Linked DNA regions of Gluconacetobacter diazotrophicus PA1 5. The protein of the gene in region 3 interacts with the protein of the main gene of each other region in a pairwise test. Links are inferred from orthologs where the notes say so. Each region holds a gene or a part of one and is shown on either strand. Other genes may lie near its edges.

The links.
Region 1: the proteins of GDI_RS02465 (region 3) and GDI_RS10825 interact in binary tests that used the Escherichia coli proteins (3 or more experiments, as listed by UniProt). The link is inferred for Gluconacetobacter diazotrophicus PA1 5 from one-to-one orthologs.
Region 2: the proteins of GDI_RS02465 (region 3) and GDI_RS09920 interact in binary tests that used the Escherichia coli proteins (3 or more experiments, as listed by UniProt). The link is inferred for Gluconacetobacter diazotrophicus PA1 5 from one-to-one orthologs.

Annotation. Positions count from the first base shown.
Region 1 is NC_010125.1:2,324,293-2,327,411, reverse strand. Bases 1-2,773 are described here. They hold GDI_RS10825 (two-component system sensor histidine kinase NtrB), read left to right. Parts: upstream 1-718; coding sequence 719-1,828; downstream 1,829-2,773. Other genes in these bases: ntrC (nitrogen regulation protein NR(I)), read left to right, coding at 1,887-2,773; dusB (tRNA dihydrouridine synthase DusB), read left to right, coding at 1-713. Also shown: more of ntrC, read left to right, coding at 2,774-3,119.
Region 2 is NC_010125.1:2,125,340-2,129,170, reverse strand. What follows is about bases 347-3,831. They hold GDI_RS09920 ([protein-PII] uridylyltransferase), read right to left. Parts: upstream 3,460-3,831; coding sequence 547-3,459; downstream 347-546. Other genes in these bases: mutS (DNA mismatch repair protein MutS), read right to left, coding at 3,545-3,831; GDI_RS09925 (hypothetical protein), read left to right, coding at 347-498. Outside these bases: more of GDI_RS09925, read left to right, coding at 73-346.
Region 3 is NC_010125.1:520,001-522,990, forward strand. It holds GDI_RS02465 (P-II family nitrogen regulator), read right to left. Parts: upstream 1,670-2,990; coding sequence 1,331-1,669; downstream 1-1,330. Other genes in the region: glnA (type I glutamate--ammonia ligase), read right to left, coding at 1-1,154; GDI_RS02470 (aminotransferase), read left to right, coding at 1,922-2,990. UniProt on the Escherichia coli protein: P-II indirectly controls the transcription of the glutamine synthetase gene (glnA). P-II prevents NR-II-catalyzed conversion of NR-I to NR-I-phosphate, the transcriptional activator of GlnA. When P-II is uridylylated to P-II-UMP, these events are reversed.

The DNA.
Region 1 (3,119 bases), 1.8 Mb from region 3 along the record:
GCCAGCAGGCGGGCTCGGCGCTGATGCGGGACGAAGCCCTGGCCGCGCGGCTGCTGGATGCCGTTGTGCGGGCCGTGGACGTGCCGGTGACGCTGAAGATGCGCATGGGCTGGGACCATGCCAGCCTGAACGCGCCGGCCCTGGCCCGCATCGCGGAACAGACGGGCATCCGCATGGTCACCGTGCATGGCCGCACGCGCCAGCAATTCTATAACGGCACCGCCGACTGGTCCTTCGTCCGGCAGGTGAAGGACGCGGTATCGCTGCCGGTGATCGTCAACGGCGATATCCAGACGGTCGACGACGCGCGGCAGGCCCTGGCGCTGTCGGGGGCGGACGGGGTGATGATCGGGCGCGGCTGCTATGGCCGGCCGTGGTTCCTGGCCCAGGTCGCGCAGGCGCTGACGACCGGCGACATCGTGCCCGACCCCGACCTGGCGACGGAAAAGGCGATCGTGCTGGATCATTACGACATGATGCTGTCGCATTTCGGCGCCCATCCCGGGCTGCGCCTGGCGCGCAAGCATGTCGCCTGGTATTCCGCCGGCCTGCCGGATTCGGCCGGATTCCGCGCCGCCATCAACCGGGTGGACCAGGCCCAGGAGGCCATCGGGATGATCTCCGCCTTCTATGACCGGCACATCGCTGCCGGTTCCCACCGCGCGCGGCGCGGCACGGCGGCGGGCGGTCAGGATGCCGCCCAGGCGGCTTGAAACCCATGGCGGCCGGCATGGCCCTCGACATGCCGCAGCCGGATGGCGCCGCGCTGCTGGACGCGATGTCGATGCCGGTGGTCCTGGTGGGGCCGGGCAATCATATCCGCTACATCAACAGCGCGGCCGAACCGTTCTTCGGCGCGTCGCGCCAGCAACTGATGCATCGGGACCTGGCGGAAATCCTGGCGGCCGACCATCCGATCTTCCTGCTGGTCGAACAGGTGCGGCGCGACGGGGTGACGACCGCCGAACATGAACTGACGCTGGACGGGCCGCGGCTGCACCGCACGGGCATTACCGTGCAGGGCACGCAACTGCCCGATGAGCCGGATTCCGTGCTGCTGACCTTTCACGATTCGTCGGCGGCGCGGCAACTCGACCGGCAACTGACCTTCCGGTCCGCGGCGCGCAGCGTGTCCGGCATGGCCGCCATCCTGGCGCACGAGGTCAAGAATCCCCTGTCCGGCATCAGGGGGGCGGCGCAGTTGCTGGAAAGCTCGGTGGCCGAGGGCGACCGGGAACTGGCGGTGCTGATCCGGGACGAGGCCGACCGGATACGCGACCTGGTCGAGCGCATGGAAATGTTCAGCGACAAGCCGCTGGAACGGCGCCCGGTGAACATTCATCGCGTGCTCGAACGCGTGCGCATGCTGGCCGAGCAGGGATTCGCCGGCAACATCCGGATCGTCGAGGATTACGATCCCTCGCTGCCGCCGGTCTGGGGCAATCGCGACCAGTTGGTGCAGGTGCTGCTGAACCTGGTGAAGAACGCGGCCGAGGCCATCGCATCGGACGGGCAGGGGGGGGAAATCACCCTCGGCACGTCCTACCGGCACGGGGTGCGGCTGGCGGTGCCGGGGATGGAACATCGCGTCGAACTGCCGCTGGTGGTGTCGGTCCGCGATACCGGGCCCGGCATTCCCGACAGCATCCGGCCCCATCTGTTCGAACCCTTCCTGACGACGAAGACCAGCGGAAGCGGCCTGGGACTGGCCCTGGCGGGCAAGATCATCGACGACCATGGCGGCGTGATCGAAATCGACAGCCGCCCCGGCCGCACCGAGGTCCGCCTGCACCTGCCCATGGTGGCCGAAGGCAGGACCCTTCCCTGACCGCCGGCCGGACGCCGCCCCCAGCCCTTAGCCCCGATTCAAGAGACTGACCTATCGCATGCCCCTGCCGACCGTCCTTGTCGCCGACGACGACCGTTCCATCCGCACCGTCCTTAGCCAGGCGCTGGGGCGCGCGGGCTATCAGGTGCGCGTCACCGCCCATGCCGCGACCCTGTGGCAATGGGTCGAGGAGGGCGAGGGCGACCTGGTCATCACCGACGTGGTGATGCCCGACGAAAACGGCCTTGACCTGATTCCGCGCATCAAGCGGGCCCGGCCCGACCTGCGCGTGGTGGTCATGAGCGCGCAATCCACCCTGATGACCGCCGTCAAGGCGACCCAGCGCGGCGCGTTCGAGTACCTGCCCAAGCCCTTCGACCTGAAGGAGCTGCTGTCGGTGGTCGCGCGCGCGCTGGCGTCGCCGGCCGGCGCCCTGGCCGAACCCGCGCCGGTCGATACGGACGAACGCATGCCGCTGATCGGCCGGTCGATGGTGATGCAGGACATCTATCGCATCATCGCGCGACTGACGACGTCGGACCTGACGGTGATGATCAATGGCGAGAGCGGCACCGGAAAGGAACTGGTGGCGCGCGCCCTGCACGATTACGGCCGCCGGCGCGGCGGGCCCTTCGTCGCCGTCAACATGGCGGCGATCCCGCGCGAACTGATCGAGAGCGAGCTGTTCGGCCATGAGCGCGGCGCGTTCACCGGGGCCACCAGCCGCAATCCCGGCCGCTTCGAACAGGCCGCCGGGGGCACCCTGTTCCTGGACGAGATCGGGGACATGCCGCCCGAGGCCCAGACGCGCCTGCTGCGCGTGCTGCAGGACGGCGAGTTCACCACCGTGGGCGGCCGCCAGCCGATCCGCGCGAATGTCCGCATCATCGCCGCCACCCATCGCGACCTGCGCCAGGCGATCCGCACCGGATCGTTCCGCGAGGACCTGTTCTATCGCCTGAACGTGGTGCCCATCCGCCTGCCGCCCCTGCGCGAGCGGGCCGAGGACATCCCCCTGCTGGCCCGCCACTTCCTGGACCGCTGCCGCGAGGACGGCCTGCCGGGCAAGATTCTGGACGACGGCGCGGTGGAACGGCTCCAGGCCAGCCGCTGGCCGGGCAATGTGCGCGAACTGGAAAACCTGATGCGCCGGCTGGCGGCCCTGTACCCGCAGGAGACGATCACCGCCGACCTGATCGATTCCGAACTGGCCGAAACGCTGCACGAGCAGGGCGCCGATACGCCGGACCTGCGCGAGCAGGAACCGCTGGCCGACGCCGTGGCCCGCCAT
Region 2 (3,831 bases), 1.6 Mb from region 3 along the record:
CCCATCAGTCACGATTACTGGACACTCTCGGCCGTCGTCTTATGCTGATCGGAGTAAAGGAAAGGATCGACAATGCGGGTCAGCAGCACGTCCTCGATCATTGTTCATCTGGTCCAGAACAGTTCCGCATCGTCCCAGACCCTTTTAAATAACAGCCCGTCCACTCCGACAACGTTCAGCGACATGAGCCCTCAGGAGATGGAGGCTGCCCGGGAGCAGTTGACCCGGGAGGGGAAGATCACACTCCATCAAAGTGGCGAAATGGCTTTGATGGATGGATATGCGTTGGAAGGCGTCAACGGCGGGAAACTGGTGAGCGGATCATCGAACATGTATTCGATGATTGATAACCTGATTTCCTACCAAGAGAAAAACGGTATCGGCGACGTGCAGGGAGACATCGCATCCCTAAAATCTCTGCGTTCGATTCTTGAAGAATATGACAAAAACAATCAGATCACCGCGTCGATGGCTTCCGAAACAGCCCTTAACGAATAAAAGTCTTTTTGCTTCTTTTTCTTCAGAAAAAGAAGCCTTCGCTTTCCCCTACGCGATCAGCGATTCCGCCGGCGGCCCGATTTCGCTGGTCATGGCTTCCTCGGCCTGGCGCAGGCCGTGCAGCAGGGCTTCGCGGATTTCGCCCAGGCGTCGCTCGTCAGTGATCTTCAGGCCGAACAGGTCCTTGACGTAGAACACGTCCACCGCGCGTACGCCGTAGGTCGTGATATGGGCCGAGGCGATCTGCAATTTGTGGTCGCTGATCGCCTGGGTCACGTCATGCAGCAGGCCGGGGCGGTCGCGGCCGTTGATTTCGATGACCGTGTAGGTGTTCGATGCCCGGTTGTCGATCACCACGCGGGGTGGCACGTGGATCGCGCGCATGCGCCGCCCATAGCGCATGCGGCCGGCGCTGACGATTTCCTTGGGAATGTCCACCCGGCCGGACAGCGCCTGTTCGACCAGCGCCGACAGGCGGGCCAACTGGTGCGGTTCCTCGAACGCCTCGCCGCCCGCGTCCTGAATCCAGAACGTGTCCAGCGCCATGCCGTTGATCAGCGTGTGGATGCGGGCATCGACGATCGACGCCCCCGCGATCGCCAGCGCGCCGGCCATGCGCGAGAACAGGCCGGGATGGTCGGCGGTGTAGATCGTGACCTCGGTCACGCCACGGGCGGGCAGGGGCTGGGTTTCGACCGTCAGCGGGGCCTTGTGCCGTTCGGCCTCGCGAATCAGCTCGGCATGGCGGGCGTGGGTGTCCTGGTCGAAGGACAGCCAGTAGCTGCCATAGCCCAGGCCCAGGAAATGATCGATGTCCGCGCGCTTGAACCCGTCATCTTCCAGGATCTCGGCCGCCGCGTCCTTGGCGCGGGCCACGCGCACGTCGCGTTCGGTGGTGGCCAGGCCGCCCTCCAGCACCTCGGCCACGCGCATGTACAGCTCGTGCAGCAGGGTGGCCTTCCAGGCATTCCACACGCGCGGGCTGACGGCGCGCATGTCCACGATGGTCAGCAGCAGCAGCAGCCGCAGGCGCTCGGGCGACTGGATGGTGTCGGCCAAGTCCAGGATGGTCTTCGGGTCGTCGATGTCGCGCTGGAAGGCCGTGTGGCTCAGCAGCAGGTGATGCAGCACCAGCCAGGATACGGTTTCGGTCTCCTCGCCGGTCAGGCCCATTTCCGGGCAGACATCCAGCGCGATTTCCGACCCCAGTTCGGAATGGTCGCCGCCGCGTCCCTTGGCGATGTCGTGCAGCAGGATGGCCATGTAGAGGGCCCGCCGCGATTGCAGGTTGCGCGCCAGGTCGTACGCCTGCGGAATTTCGTCGGCCATGGCGCCATGTTCGATCCGGCCGAAGATGCGGATGGCCTCGATCGTGTGCTCGTCGACCGTGAACACGTGATAGGTGTCGAACTGCATCTGGCCGACGATGCGCGACCAGTCGGGCATCAGCCGCCCCATGATCCCGGTTTCGTTCAGGATATGCAGCCAGTAGGCGTTGCCTTGGCGGCGGTCCTGCGCGGTGGCGTGGAAGCTGGGGACCTCTTCGCCGGCCGCGTTCTCGGCCTCGGCGCTATGGGGCGGGCGGCCGATGCGCTCCGGCGGGGTGCCGCACAGCAGTTCCAGGAAGATGCGCGCGGCCTCGGGGTCGCCGCGCAGGCTGGCGGCCCGCCGTTCCCAGCGGATCAGCTGGTGCATGGCCAGCGGGTGGATGGGCAGCTTGCGGGTGCGCGCCCATTCGAGCAGCCGCATCATCTGGATCGGCTCGGCATCGAACGAGGTGCCGCGTTCCGGCAGGATCTGGCCGTCCAGGACGGTGAAGCCCGCGTCGCGCATCGCGCTGTCGGCTTGCGGCGCGTTGGCCGCCGGGCCCAGCGCCTGGCGCATCACGGCGGGTTCCAGCACGTGGGTCAGGCGCATGACCTCGCGCACCGTCAGGAAATAATGGCGCATGAAGCGCTCGACGCCCACCTGGCGCCCATGGCGGGTGTAGCCCATGCGCGCGCCGACCACGGGCTGCACGTCGAAGGTCAGGCGCTCCTCCGCCCGGCCCGAGATGTAATGCAGGTGCAGCCGGACGCTCCACAGGAAGTCCCAGGACCGGCGGGCGCGCTTGGCCTCCTGCTCGGTCAGCAGGCCCAGGCGGCTGAAGCCCGGTGCCAGCAGGTCGGATACATGGCGCGTGCCGAACGTGTAGCGGCACATCCAGTACAGGGTCTGCAGGTCCCGCAGGCCGCCGCGCCCTTCCTTCACGTTCGGTTCGACCAGATAGGGACTGTCGCCGAAGCGGTTATGGCGCGCCGTGCGTTCCTTGTGCTTGTCCGAGATGAAGCGCGCGGCCCCGGCCTCGACGCAGGCGACGATGTACCGGGCCTCGAACATGGCGAACAGCGACGCGTCGCCGGCCAGCAGCCGGGCGTCCAGCAATGTGGTGCGGACGGTGGTGTCGGCCTCGGCCTCGGCAATGCATTGCGCGATGGAGCGCGTGGCGTGCCCGACCTTCAGCCCCAGGTCCCACAGGAAATACAGGATGTATTCCACCACGCGGCTGACGTCGGCCGAGGGTTCGTCGGTCGTCAGGAACAGCAGGTCGATATCGCTGAACGGCGCCAGCATGCCGCGCCCGTATCCCCCCGTCGCGGTGACCGCCAGGCTGCGTGCCCCAGGCCCGATCGAGCCGGCCAGCGCGTGGTCCAGTGTGAAATCGACCAGGGTGCGGATCATGCCGTCGGTGTGCAGTGCCAGTTGCTTGGCGGCCGACGTGCCATGCAGGCGATGGGCCTCGAATTCCTCGCGCACCGATGCCTGGAACCGGGCGAGATGGCGGCGGAACAGCGCGATGGCCTGCTCGCGCGGTACGGCCGCGCCGTCCTCGGGGGAAAGGAGCGATGCCGCGAGGCTGGTGGTCAGGTCCCTGACGGCCGAGGGGGTGGAAGCCTGGGAGGGGGAAGACGGGGTCGACATCGCGGGGGGATCGATTTCCTGCATGGGCGTGGGGCCGGACGGAGGTCGGCCTTCCATTCTATCCGTTCTATCCGTGGTCCAGATGTCAGGATTCTTCAAGCATCAGTTTCTTGATCGCGTAGACCATGTCCAGCGCCGTGCGCGGCGTCAGCTCGTCGGGGTCGAGCTGTTCCAGCATCCGCCGCACCGGTTCGGGCACGCCCGGATCGGGTTCTTCGGCAGGCGGGGTGCTATCCGCCGGGGCGAACAGCGGCAGGGGCCTGGCGCCCACCGCGCGTTCCTTCTCCAGTCCCGCCAGCAGCCGCGCGGCGCGGCGGACAACCGGTTCCGGCACGCCGGCCAGCCGGGCCACGTGCACGCCCCAGCTTCGGC
Region 3 (2,990 bases):
GGGTTGGCGGTCGGGTCGGGGAAGCGGACCTCGACGCGCTTGGCCTTCGGGCTGGTCGCATACGGGATGCGGCAGGACGCCGAGCGGTTGCGCGCCGAATAGGCCAGCAGCACCGGCGCCTCGAAGCCCGGGATCAGGCGCTTGTAGGAATTGGTCGACGGGTTGGTGAAGGCGTTCAGCGCCTTGGCGTGCTTGATGATGCCGCCGATGTAATACAGCGCCTGGTCCGACAGGTCGGCATAGCCGTTGCCGGCGAAGACCGGCTTGCCGCTCTTCCAGATCGACTGGTGGACGTGCATGCCCGATCCGTTGTCGCCATAGATCGGCTTCGGCATGAACGTCGCGGACTTGCCGTAGGAATGGGCGACGTTGTGCACGCAGTATTTGTAGATCTGCATGAAGTCGGCGGACTTCACCAGCGTCGCGAACTTGGTGCCCAACTCGTGCTGCGACTGCGCGACCTCGTGGTGATGCTTTTCGATCGGCAGGCCCATCTCGCCCATCGTGGACAGCATCTCGGCGCGCAGGTCGTTTTCGCTGTCGACCGGCGGGACGGGGAAATAGCCGCCCTTCACCGTCGGGCGATGGCCCATGTTGCCCTCGGGATAGTCCTTCAGCGAGGCGCCGGGCCCCTCGATGCTGTCAAGCTGGTAGATGCCGAAATTCGGGCCCGTGCCGAACTTGACGCTGTCGAAGACGAAGAATTCGGCTTCCGGACCGAAAAACGCCGTGTCGCCCAGGCCGGTGGACTTCAGGTAGGCCTCGGCCAGCTTGGCGGTGGCGCGGGGGTCGCGGTTGTAGAACTGCCCGGTCGAGGGCTCGATGATGTCGCAGATCAGGATCAGCTGCGGCTTCGCCGAGAACGGGTCCATGACCGCCGTCGTCGGGTCGGGCAGCAGCACCATGTCGCTCTCGTTGATGGCCTTCCAGCCGACGATGGACGATCCGTCGAACATGAAGCCGTCGCGGAACGTGTCCTGCTCGATCGTCGAGATATGCTGCGTGGTGTGGTGCCACTTGCCGCGCGGGTCCGTGAAGCGCAGGTCCACCAGTTCCACGGAATGTTCCTGGATCAGGCTGAATACCTTGGCAACAGCCTCCGCCGATGGGGACGGAGTCGTGGTCGGAGCTGAACTCGGGGCTTTTTTCGCCATTGCTGATTACCTGCCTTAACTTGGGATGCCGAACGACACGGCGGTGAAACGGTTACGAGACTGGGGCGCCGTTGTCGATAGGACATACGGACCCCGGCACCGGCTATCGGAAGCATGCCGGTGTCCACGGGGGCACCGGTCTCCGTCGGCCGGGAAGGGGATGGTGGCGCGGCGGGTCAGATGGCCTCCTCGCCGTGCTCTCCGGTGCGGATGCGGATGACGTCTTCCACCGGCAGGATGAAGATCTTGCCGTCACCGATGCGCCCGGTGCGCGCGGCGGCCATGATCGTCTCGACGGCGCGGTCCACCAAGTTGTCGGCGCAGACGATCTCCAGCTTCACCTTCGGCAGGAAATCGACGATGTATTCGGCGCCGCGATACAGTTCGGTGTGGCCTTTCTGGCGGCCGAATCCCTTGGCCTCGGTCACCGTGATGCCCATCAGGCCGATCTCGTGAAGGGCGTCCTTCACCTCGTCCAGCTTGAAGGGCTTGATGATGGCCTCGATCTTTTTCATGCCGCGTCGTCATGTCCCCGGGCAGCCCCGAAATCCCGGGGCAGCGATGTGCACACGCCCGGGCCGCCCGCCCGATCCCGTGGGCGCCGCGGGCCGCCCGTACCTGACACCGTTGCACGGGTTGCGCTTTCGGGCAATCGGATCGGATTGCAAAAGGCCGGCATTTTACGCACATCTGCGCATGGCCGGCGGATTGCAGCACGGATCGCAGCAGGGAAGGGCCCACAGGACGGGTCCGAAGGAAGGATGTTCATGAAATCGCTGAACAGCATGCTGTCCGGCCTGCCGACGACGATCTTCACCGTCATGTCGGCGCTGGCGGCGCGGCATGACGCCATCAATCTGGGCCAGGGCTTCCCGGACACCGAAGGACCGGCCGATCTGATCGAAGCCGCGGCGGCGGCCCTGCGCGACGGCCGCAACCAGTATCCGCCCCTGACCGGGGTCCCGGAACTGCGGACGGCGGTCGCGCGGTCGAACGCGCGATTCTATGGCCTGTCGGTCGATCCGGCGACCGAGGTGATCGTGACCTCCGGCGCGACCGAGGCCCTGGCGGCCTCGCTGATGGCGATGGTCGATCCGGGGGATGAGGTCGTGGTGCTGGAACCGCTCTATGACACCTACCTGCCGGTGATCCGCGCGCTGGGTGCCGTGGCGCGGCCGGTGCGCCTGACACCGCCGGACTGGTCCCTGCCGCGTGCCGAACTGGCGGCGGCTTTCGGGCCCAGGACCAAGGCAATCATGCTCAATTCCCCGATGAACCCGACGGGCAAGGTCTTCGGCCCGGACGAACTGGCCTTCATCGCCGACCTGGTGGCGCGCCACCAGGTCTATGCGATCTGTGACGAGGTGTACGAGCACCTGACATTCGGCGGTGCGCGCCATATCCCGCTGATGACCCTGCCGGGCATGCGCCCGCGTTGCGTGCGCATCGGCAGCGCGGGCAAGAGCTTCTCGCTGACCGGATGGAAGGTCGGCTATGTCACCGCGCCGGCCGCCATCGCCGCGACCGTCGCCAAGGCGCACCAGCTTCTGACCTTCACCACGCCGCCGAACCTGCAGCGCGCGGTCGCGGTGGGGCTGGACAAGGATACGGATTATTTCACCACCCTTGCCGCCGACATGCAGGCCAAGCGCGACTTGTTGTCCGACGGGCTGCGCGCCGCCGGCTTCGACGTGCTGCCGTGCGACGGCAGCTATTTCATCGTGGCGGATATCCGCTCGACCGGTTTCGCGGGGGACGACGTGGCGTTCTGCCGTGCCCTGACCGAACGGTGCCGGGTCACGGCGATTCCGGTCTCGGCCTTCTATGGTACCGACA